DNA from 2 places in the Tessaracoccus lacteus genome. Region 1 is predicted to be linked to the other one. Evidence: predicted binding sites of a transcription regulator. Region 1 holds the regulator's gene; the other holds the start of a gene.
The links. Region 1 encodes HrcA, which represses chaperone genes, less so after heat shock. Its sites were predicted from a motif close to TTGGCACTCGNNNNNNNCGAGTGCCAA; they were not measured.
Positions count from the first base shown of each region.

Region 1 (4,326 bases):
TGCGCTTCACGATGCCGTGGTGCGCCTCCTCCCCTACGACGGCGATCCTCGAGCCGACGGCGACGGACTCGTCGAAGTCGGCCAGGAACAGCGGGAAGGTCACGAGGTGAACCACTCGGAGAGCTTGCCGAGCACGCCCTTGCCGTGCTTCGCGGTCTCCGCCTCCGGGTGGTCCTCGCGGCGCGACTCGGCGAGCTGGCGCAGCAGGTCCCGCTGGTGATCGTCCAGCTTCGTCGGGGTCTGCACGAGCACGGTGACGCCGAGCTCGCCGCGGCCGCCGCCGCGCAGCTTCGGCACGCCGCGGTCCTTCAGCGCGATGCGGGTGCCGGACTGCGTGCCGGCCGGGATGTCGACGGCGACGCTGCGGTCGGCCGGGTCGGAGCCCTCCCACTCGGCCTCGAGCGTCGTGACGTCGACGGTGGTGCCGAGCGCCGCGGCCGTCATGGGCAGCTTCACGACCATCTCGAGGTTGTCGCCGTCGCGGCGGAACGTCTCGTGGTCGGCGACGGACAGCTCGACGTAGAGGTCGCCGGCGGGGCCGCCGCCGGGGCCGACCTCGCCCTGCGCCTCCAGGTGGATGCGGATGCCGGTGCTGACGCCCGCGGGGATCTTGACCTGCAGCGTCCGGGTGGTGCGGACGCGGCCCTCGCCGGAGCACTCCGAGCAGGGCTGCGGGATGATCGTCCCGTAGCCGCGGCACGTCGGGCAGGCCTGCGTGGTGCGGATGTCGCCGAGGAAGCTGCGCTGGATCGCGGTGACCTCGCCGGCGCCGTCACACGTCGAGCACGTGACGGGCTCGGAGCCGGGCTCGCCGCCCTTGCCGGAGCACTTCGGGCACACGACAGCGGTGGCGACCTTGACGGGCTTGGTCACCCCGAAGACGGCCTCGTGCAGCTGCAGGGTGACGCGCACCAGCGCGTCCTGGCCCTGGCGCACGCGCGAGCGCGGGCCGCGGCCGCCGGCCTGGCCGAACATCGCGTCGACGAGGTTGGTGAAATCGAAGCCCCCGGAGAATCCGCCGCCGAAGCCGCTGAAGCCCGCGGAACCGGCGCCGGACATCGGGTCTCCGCCGCGGTCGAACACGGCGCGCTTGTTCGAGTCGCTCAGCACCTCGTAGGCCTCGCTGAGCTCCTTGAACTTCTCGGCCGCGTCGGCGTCGTCGGGCGCGACGTCGGGGTGCACCCTCATGGCGCGGCGACGGTACGCCTTCTTGATGGCCTCAGGGGTTGCGTCGCGCTCGACGCCGAGGATGTCGTAGTAGTCCTTGGTCATGTCTCTTCTCGGTTGGGACGTCAGCCTTCGGTGAGGATTCGGCTCACGTAGCGTGCCACGGCGCGGACCGCGGCGATGGTGGAGGGATAGTCCATGCGGGTGGGTCCGACGACCCCCAGCGAGGCGCCGTACTGGGCGCCGTAGCCAGCGGCCACCAGGCTGGTCGCGTGGAAGCCCTGCGCCCGGTTCTCCTGGCCGATGCGCACGGTGACGTCGTCGCCCGCGGCCTCGCCCAGGAGCCGGAGCAGCACGACCTGCTCCTCGAGCGCCTCCAGCAGCGGCCGCATGTTGGCCTCGAACGCGGTGCCAGCGAGGTTCGGGACGCCCGCGACGAGAACCTGCGAGGCGGGCTGCGTCGCGATGGCCTCGAGGACCGCGGCCACGACCGGGCCGGCCAGCGCCCGGTCCTCCGGGGCGATGGTCTCCAGGAACCCGGCGAGCACGCTGGCGGCGTCGGCCGCCGTCTGACCGATGATCGCCGAGGCGATCCGGCCCCGCAGCGCCTGCAGGCGCGGCTCGTCGAGCACCGGGGCCTCGAGGGTCGTCTGGTCGACGCGCCCGTTGGACTGCACGACGATGACCAGGAGCCGCTCGGGGCTCAGCGTCACGAGGTCGAGGTGCCGGATGACGTCGCGCTGCGCGATGGGGTACTGCACGATGGCGACCTGGCGGGTCAGCTGGGCGAGCAGCCTGACCGTGCGGCTGACGAGGTCGTCGACGTCGGCCGTCCCGCCGAGGAAGGTCGTGATGGCCGTGCGCTCCGCGGTCGACAGCGGCTTGACCTTCGACAGCTTGTCGACGAACAGCCGGTAGCCCTTGTCCGTGGGGATGCGTCCGGCGCTGGTGTGGGGCTGCATGATGTAGCCCTCCTCCTCCAGCGCGGCCATATCGTTGCGCACGGTGGCGGCGGACACGTCGAGCTGGTGGCGCTCGACAAGGGCCTTGGAGCCGACGGGCTCGCGGCTGGCCACGTAGTCGGTAACGATGGCCTTGAGGACCTCGAGTTTGCGGTCGTCCAGCATGTCACCTCCCGTGGATTCCTGGCACTCTCGGATGCCGAGTGCCAGTGTAGCGCCGAATTATGATGTGACCCATGTCGATGACTTGGGCCCCCGTGACGAACCGCGTACTCGTGACCCGCCTCGAGCCCCACCGGGTGAACTCGACGCTGGTGATCGGCGAGGACGCCGCCCTGCTCGTCGACGCCGGGAACACGCCCGCGCAAGGGGCGGAGCTGCTCGCCTCAGCCGAGGAGCGAGCGGGTGTGCCCGTGACGCACGTGATCCTCACGCACGCACACGAGGACCACTACGGCGGCCTGAAGGGCATGGGAGAGGTCGAGTCGCTGGCCCACGAGAACCTGACGGCGGTGCCGGTGACCCGCACCTTCTCGATGGCCGTCTCGCTGGACCTGGGCAACCAGCGGGTCGAGGCGCTCCACTTCGGCGAGGCCCACACCCGCAGCGACGTCGTGGTGTTCGTTCCTGGCGAAAACGTGGTGATCGCCGGGGACCTGCTCGAGGAGGGCGCGGACATCCAGGTGGACGAGACCAGCAACCTCAGCAACTGGCCGACGTTCCTCGACGGAGTGCTGGGCGCCACCAACGCGACCACGCGGTTCGTCCCAGGCCACGGCGACGTGGTCGACCGTGACTTCGCGTTCATCGCCCGCGCCGAGATCTCGATGCTCTACGGGCAGACGGAGATGCTGATCCAGCAGGGCACCGCGCTGGAGGACGCGGCGGCCGCGACCGAGTGGCCGTTCTCTGCCGAGACGCTCGCCGTCGCACTGCCGAAGGCCTACGCGGAGCTGGCCGCCAAGGGCATCACGCCGAGGAAGCAGCTGCCGATCTTCGGCCTCTGACACCTCCGGACACGAGGAGAGGGCGGCGCCTCCCCCCATGGGAGGCGCCGCCCTCTGGTGTCAGGTCAGCGCAGGCCGTCGGTGAACTTGCGCACCGCGGCGGTGTAGCGCAGCTCGGCGGCGAACCCACGGGTGGTGGTGTTCTCGTCGATCAGCGCCAGTTCGATGTCGGCCATGTCGGAGAAGTCCTCGAAGTGCTCGAGGCCCGCGGCGGTCGACATCACGGTGTGGTGCGCGGCGCCGGCGGTGATCCAGCACTCGGCGGACGTCGACAGGTTCGGGCGGGGCTCCCAGACGGCGCGCGCGACCGGCAGGTTCGGCAGCGGCTGGTCGGGCTCGACGACGTCGACCACGTTGGCGGTCAGGCGGAAGCGGTCGCGCAGGTCGGACATGGCCACGACGATGGCCTCGCCCGGGTCCGTGTTGAAGACCAGGCGAACCGGGTCCTCGCGGTCGCCGATGCCGAGCGGATGGATCTCCAGCGTCGGCTTCGAGGTGGTCAGCGACGGGCAGACCTCGAGCATGTGTGCGCCGAGGATCTTCTGCTTGCCGGGGGTCAGCTCGTAGGTGTAGTCCTCCATCAGCGAGGCGCCGCCGGGCAGGCCGTAGCCCATCACCTTGGCCAGCCGCACGAGGATAGCGGTCTTCCAGTCGCCCTCGGCGCCGAAGCCGTAGCCGTCGGCCATCAGGCGCTGCACTGCCAGGCCGGGGAGCTGCCTCAGGCCGCCGAGGTCCTCGAAGGTATCGGTGAAGCCCTTGGCTCCCACCGACTCGAGGAAGCCGCGCATCGCGATCTCCTGGCGCGCACCGTAGCGCAGCGACTCGTGACGGTCCCCGCCCTTGCGGAGCTCGGGGGCCACGTCGTAGAGGTCCTCATAGGTGGCGACCAGCGCATCGACGTCCGCGTCGGAGACGGCCTCGACGGCGGCGACGACCTCGTTGACGCCCCACGTGTTGATGGAGACGCCGAGCTTGTGCTCCGCCTCGGTCTTGTCGCCCTCGGTGACGGCGACGTTGCGCATGTTGTCGCCGAAGCGGGCGAGCTTCATGGTGCGCAGCTCGGCCCAGCCGGTGGCGGCGCGCGCCCAGACGGCGACCTTGTGCTGCACGTCGGCGTGGCTGGCGTGCCCGACGACGATCTTGCGCTGCTTGCCCAGCCGGCTGACGATGTAGCCGAACTCGCGGTCGCC
Region 1 covers NZ_CP123967.1:1,261,759-1,266,084, reverse strand. The annotation lists gene QH948_RS05690 (16S rRNA (uracil(1498)-N(3))-methyltransferase) at 1-103, opposite strand, end outside; gene dnaJ (molecular chaperone DnaJ) at 100-1,272, opposite strand; gene hrcA (heat-inducible transcriptional repressor HrcA) at 1,293-2,294, opposite strand; gene QH948_RS05675 (MBL fold metallo-hydrolase) at 2,366-3,136, shown strand; gene araA (L-arabinose isomerase) at 3,202-4,326, opposite strand, start outside.

Region 2 (4,326 bases), 1.2 Mb from region 1:
CGCCCATGCCGCCCATCTCGTCCATGCCGGGGGCGCCGGCGGGGGCAGCCTTCTCGGGCTTGTCCGCGACGACGGCCTCGGTGGTGAGGAACAGCGCGGCGATCGACGCGGCGTTCTGCAGAGCCGAGCGGGTGACCTTGGCCGGATCGATGATGCCGGCCTCGACCATCTTGACGTACTCGCCGGTGGCGGCGTTGAGGCCCTCGCCCGCGGGAAGGTTCGCGACCTTCTCCGCCACGACGCCGCCCTCGAGGCCGGCGTTGTGCGCGATCTGCTTGAGCGGCGCGGAGGCGGAGGCGAACACGATCTGCGCGCCGACGGCCTCGTCACCGGTCAGGCCCTCGACCGAGGCGGCCTTGGATGCCTGCAGCAGCGCGACGCCGCCACCGGGGATGATGCCCTCCTCGACCGCAGCCTTGGCGTTACGGACGGCGTCCTCGATGCGGTGCTTGCGCTCCTTGAGCTCGACCTCGGTGGCCGCGCCGACCTTGATGACGGCAACACCGCCGGCCAGCTTGGCCAGGCGCTCCTGCAGCTTCTCGCGGTCGTAGTCGGAGTCCGAGTTCTCGATCTCGCGGCGGATCTGGGTCACGCGACCCTCGATCTGAGCCGAGTCACCGGCGCCCTCGATGATGGTGCACTCGTCCTTGGTGACGAGCACGGAGCGGGCGCGGCCGAGCAGGTCGAGGGTGACGGCGTCGAGCGACAGGCCGACCTCCTCGGAGATGACCTGGCCACCGGTGAGGATGGCGATGTCGGTCAGCATGGCCTTGCGGCGGTCGCCGAAGCCGGGCGCCTTGACGGCGATCGACTTGAAGGTGCCGCGGATCTTGTTGACGATCAGGCCGGCAAGGGCCTCGCCCTCGACGTCCTCGGCGATGACCAGCAGCGGCTTGCCGGACTGCATGACCTTCTCCAGGACGGGCAGCAGGTCCTTCAGCGAGCCGACCTTGGAGTTGGCGATCAGGATGTACGGGTCATCGAGGGTGGCCTCCATGCGCTCCGTGTCGGTGACGAAGTACGGGGAGATGTAGCCCTTGTCGAAGCGCATGCCCTCGGTGAGCTCGAGCTCCAGGCCGAAGGTGTTCGACTCCTCGACGGTGATGACGCCTTCCTTGCCGACCTTGTCCATCGCCTCGGCGATGATCTCGCCAACGGTGGAGTCAGCGGCGGAGATCGACGCGGTGGCGGCGATCTGCTCCTTGGTCTCGACGTCGATCGCCATCTCGGCGATCTTTCCGACGATCGCCTCGACGGCCGTCTCGATGCCCTTCTTCAGGCCCATCGGGTTGGCACCGGCGGACACGTTGCGCAGGCCCTCGCGGACCATCGCCTGTGCCAGCACGGTGGCGGTGGTGGTGCCGTCGCCAGCGACGTCGTCAGTCTTCTTGGCGACCTCCTTGACGAGCTCGGCACCGATGCGCTCGTAGGGATCCTCGAGCTCGATCTCCTTGGCGATGGACACGCCATCGTTGGTGATCGTGGGGGCGCCCCACTTCTTCTCCAGGACGACGTTGCGGCCCTTGGGGCCCAGCGTCACCTTGACCGCGTCGGCCAGGGTGTTCATGCCGCGCTCAAGGCCGCGGCGCGCGTCTTCGTTGAACTCAATCAGCTTTGCCATGGTGGTTCGGGAGTCCTCCCGTCGATGGGGTGCGAGCACCCCGGGATTTGCTTCAGTGTCTTGTTGTGCGAACCGGTCGGTGCCCGCGACGGACGGCAAGTTGCCTCACCTGCGATTCGGTAGCACTCGACCTCGCCGAGTGCTAGATCCATTATTAGCACTCGACCCAAGAGAGTGCAAAGACCTCCGGCCCGTCGAGGCGCGTCGGGGCTGGCCGACACCGTCGGGCACTAGCCTCGCTGCCAGTCGGCCGCAGGAGGTACCCATGGATCTGTCGAGATGGCTGCGCGACGCCGCCAATCTGGTGAACCTGTCGACGCCGCTCGGGCTGACCCTGGCGGTCGCGGGACGAGGCAGGCTGCGCAGGCTGGGCCATCTGGTGGTGTTCGATCACGTCCGGCTGCCCGTCACCGACGCCGGCGCCATGACCGTCGGCTCCGTGGTGCTCGTGTTCCGCGACAGCCTGGAGAAGGCGGAGAGCCGGACCCCGACGGTGCTCGCGCACGAGGAGCAGCACGCCTGGCAGTGGGCCTACTGCCTGGGGCTGCCGTTCCTGCTGTTCTACTTCGTGCAGGTGGGCTGGTCGCTGCTCCGGACCGGAGACCGGGCGGCGGCCAACTTCTTCGAGGTGCAGGCCGGCCTGGCCGACGGCGGCTACCGGGAACGTGCGCGGCGCCCGCTCCGGGAAGGCATCGCGGCGCTGCTGCGCCAGGGCCGTTGAACCGTGCCCCGGACGCCACCCTTACCGACCGACGCCACCCGTAACGACGGCCGCCACCCGTAACGACGGCCGCCACCCGTAACGACGGACGCCACCCGTAACGACGGACGCCACCCTTCTTCGCACCTGCCACCGCCATGGCGGTGGCATGTGTCGAGACGGGTGGCGTCTGCACGGAAGGGTGGCGTCTGCACGTAAGGGTGGCGTCCGGGGCGGTGGTGGCAGCGGTTCCCCTCGTCAGCGCTGGCGCGCTTCCTCGGCGCCTTTCGACAAGCTCAAGGAACCGGACAGGACGAGCTCGAGGAACCGGACAGGACAAGCTCGAGGAACCGGACAGGACAAGCTCAAGGAACCCGACAGGACAAGCTCAAGGAACCGGATCGTTGAGCTTGTCGAAACGCCCTGAGCGGAGCGAAGGGGCCGACTCAGCCCTGCAGCCGGCGGGCTGACCGCGCAGACTGGCGCTGGACGCGCATCCGGCGCAGGCGCTTCACCAGGAGCGGTTTGTAGGCCAGCGCCTCAGGGGTGTCGATCAGCGTGTTCAGGTGCTGGTAGTACCTGGCCGCCGTCATGGAGAAGTGCTCCATGATCGCCTGCTCCTTCGGCACCGACGACGTGAACCAGCTGTCCTCGAAATCGAGGATGGCGGCGTCACGCTCGGCCAGATCGGCTGCGCCGGCGAAGGAGAGGGCCTCGGACATGGCCGCCATTCTAGGCGCAAACCACACCCATGTCATTCACCCCGGCCCCAAGCCCGCGCACAACTGTGACCTGGCCCCAGCACTCGGGCTGTACGCGCTTGCTGGGGGCCAGGCCACTCTTCTGCACGGGAAGCCGGGCGATAGGGAGTCAGGCAGCGGGCAGCGGCCGCACGGCGGGCGACGAAGCAGCGGGCGGGCGGTGGCTCTGGGCTGCGACCGCGGCACTTTCGTGCCCCTCTCCACCGCTCGCCCGGGCGGACGTGTTCTGGTCGCGCTAGTCTCATAGCGCTGAGAAGAACTGACCATCAACGACGAGGACAAACAGATTCCATGCGCAGACTGAACGGATTCGTGCAGCGCTTCGCCTGGGGCAGCGAGGACGCCATCCCCGGAATCCTGGGGGTGGACCAGGACGGACTCCCCTGGGCTGAGTACTGGCTGGGCACGCATCCGAACGGGCCGGCCACGCTCGACGACGGAAGCCCGCTCTCCGAACTCCTGATGGAAACCCCCGAGTGCCTCGGCGAGGCGACGCGCACCTCCTTCGGGGGCAGGCTGCCCTTCATGGTCAAGCTGCTGTCGGCCTCGTCTCCGCTCAGCCTGCAGGCGCACCCCTCGAGGGAGCAGGCGGTCGTCGGCTACGCGAAGGAGTCTCTGCAGGGTCTGCACCCGAGCGACCCCCGCCGCTCGTACAAGGACGACTGGCCCAAGCCGGAGGCCATCGTCGCTCTGACGCCCTTCGAGGGCCTCCTCGGGTTCCGCGCCCCTCAGGAGACCGCCGGCCTGTTCGAGGCGCTGGGCGTCGACGAGGAGCTGACGTCGGTCATCGGCCCGCTCCGCGACCGCCGCGACGCCCCCGCGCTCCAGGAGGTCTTCCTCGACGTGCTGTCGATGGAGGACCGACGACACCTCGTCGACGTGGTGCTCGCCGCCGCCGTCAACCACCTCGACTCTCCCGGCCGGCTCGGCATGTTCGCCCGTACGGCCGTCGAGCTCGACGAGCACTTCCCCGGCGAGCCGGGGATCCTGGCTGCACTGCTGCTGAACCGCTTCTCCCTGCAACCCGGAGAGGCCGTTGCCCTCGAGGCGGGCGTGATGCACGCCTACCTCCGCGGCACCGCCATCGAGGTGATGGCTAACTCGGACAACGTGATGCGCGGCGGCCTGACGGCCAAGCACATCGACGTCGACGGGCTGCTGCAGGTAGTGGACTTCGAGCCCCGCCGCCCGAACGTCCTCCTGGCGGAGGGCGCCGACGGCGTCTACGTCTACCCGACGTCCTT
Region 2 covers NZ_CP123967.1:2,509,077-2,513,402, forward strand. The annotation lists gene groL (chaperonin GroEL) at 1-1,621, opposite strand, end outside; gene QH948_RS11710 (hypothetical protein) at 1,887-2,342, shown strand; gene QH948_RS11715 (DUF3263 domain-containing protein) at 2,768-3,043, opposite strand; gene manA (mannose-6-phosphate isomerase, class I) at 3,374-4,326, shown strand, end outside.
Region 2: the regulator HrcA is predicted to act here: its motif matches at 1,776-1,802, upstream of groL (chaperonin GroEL).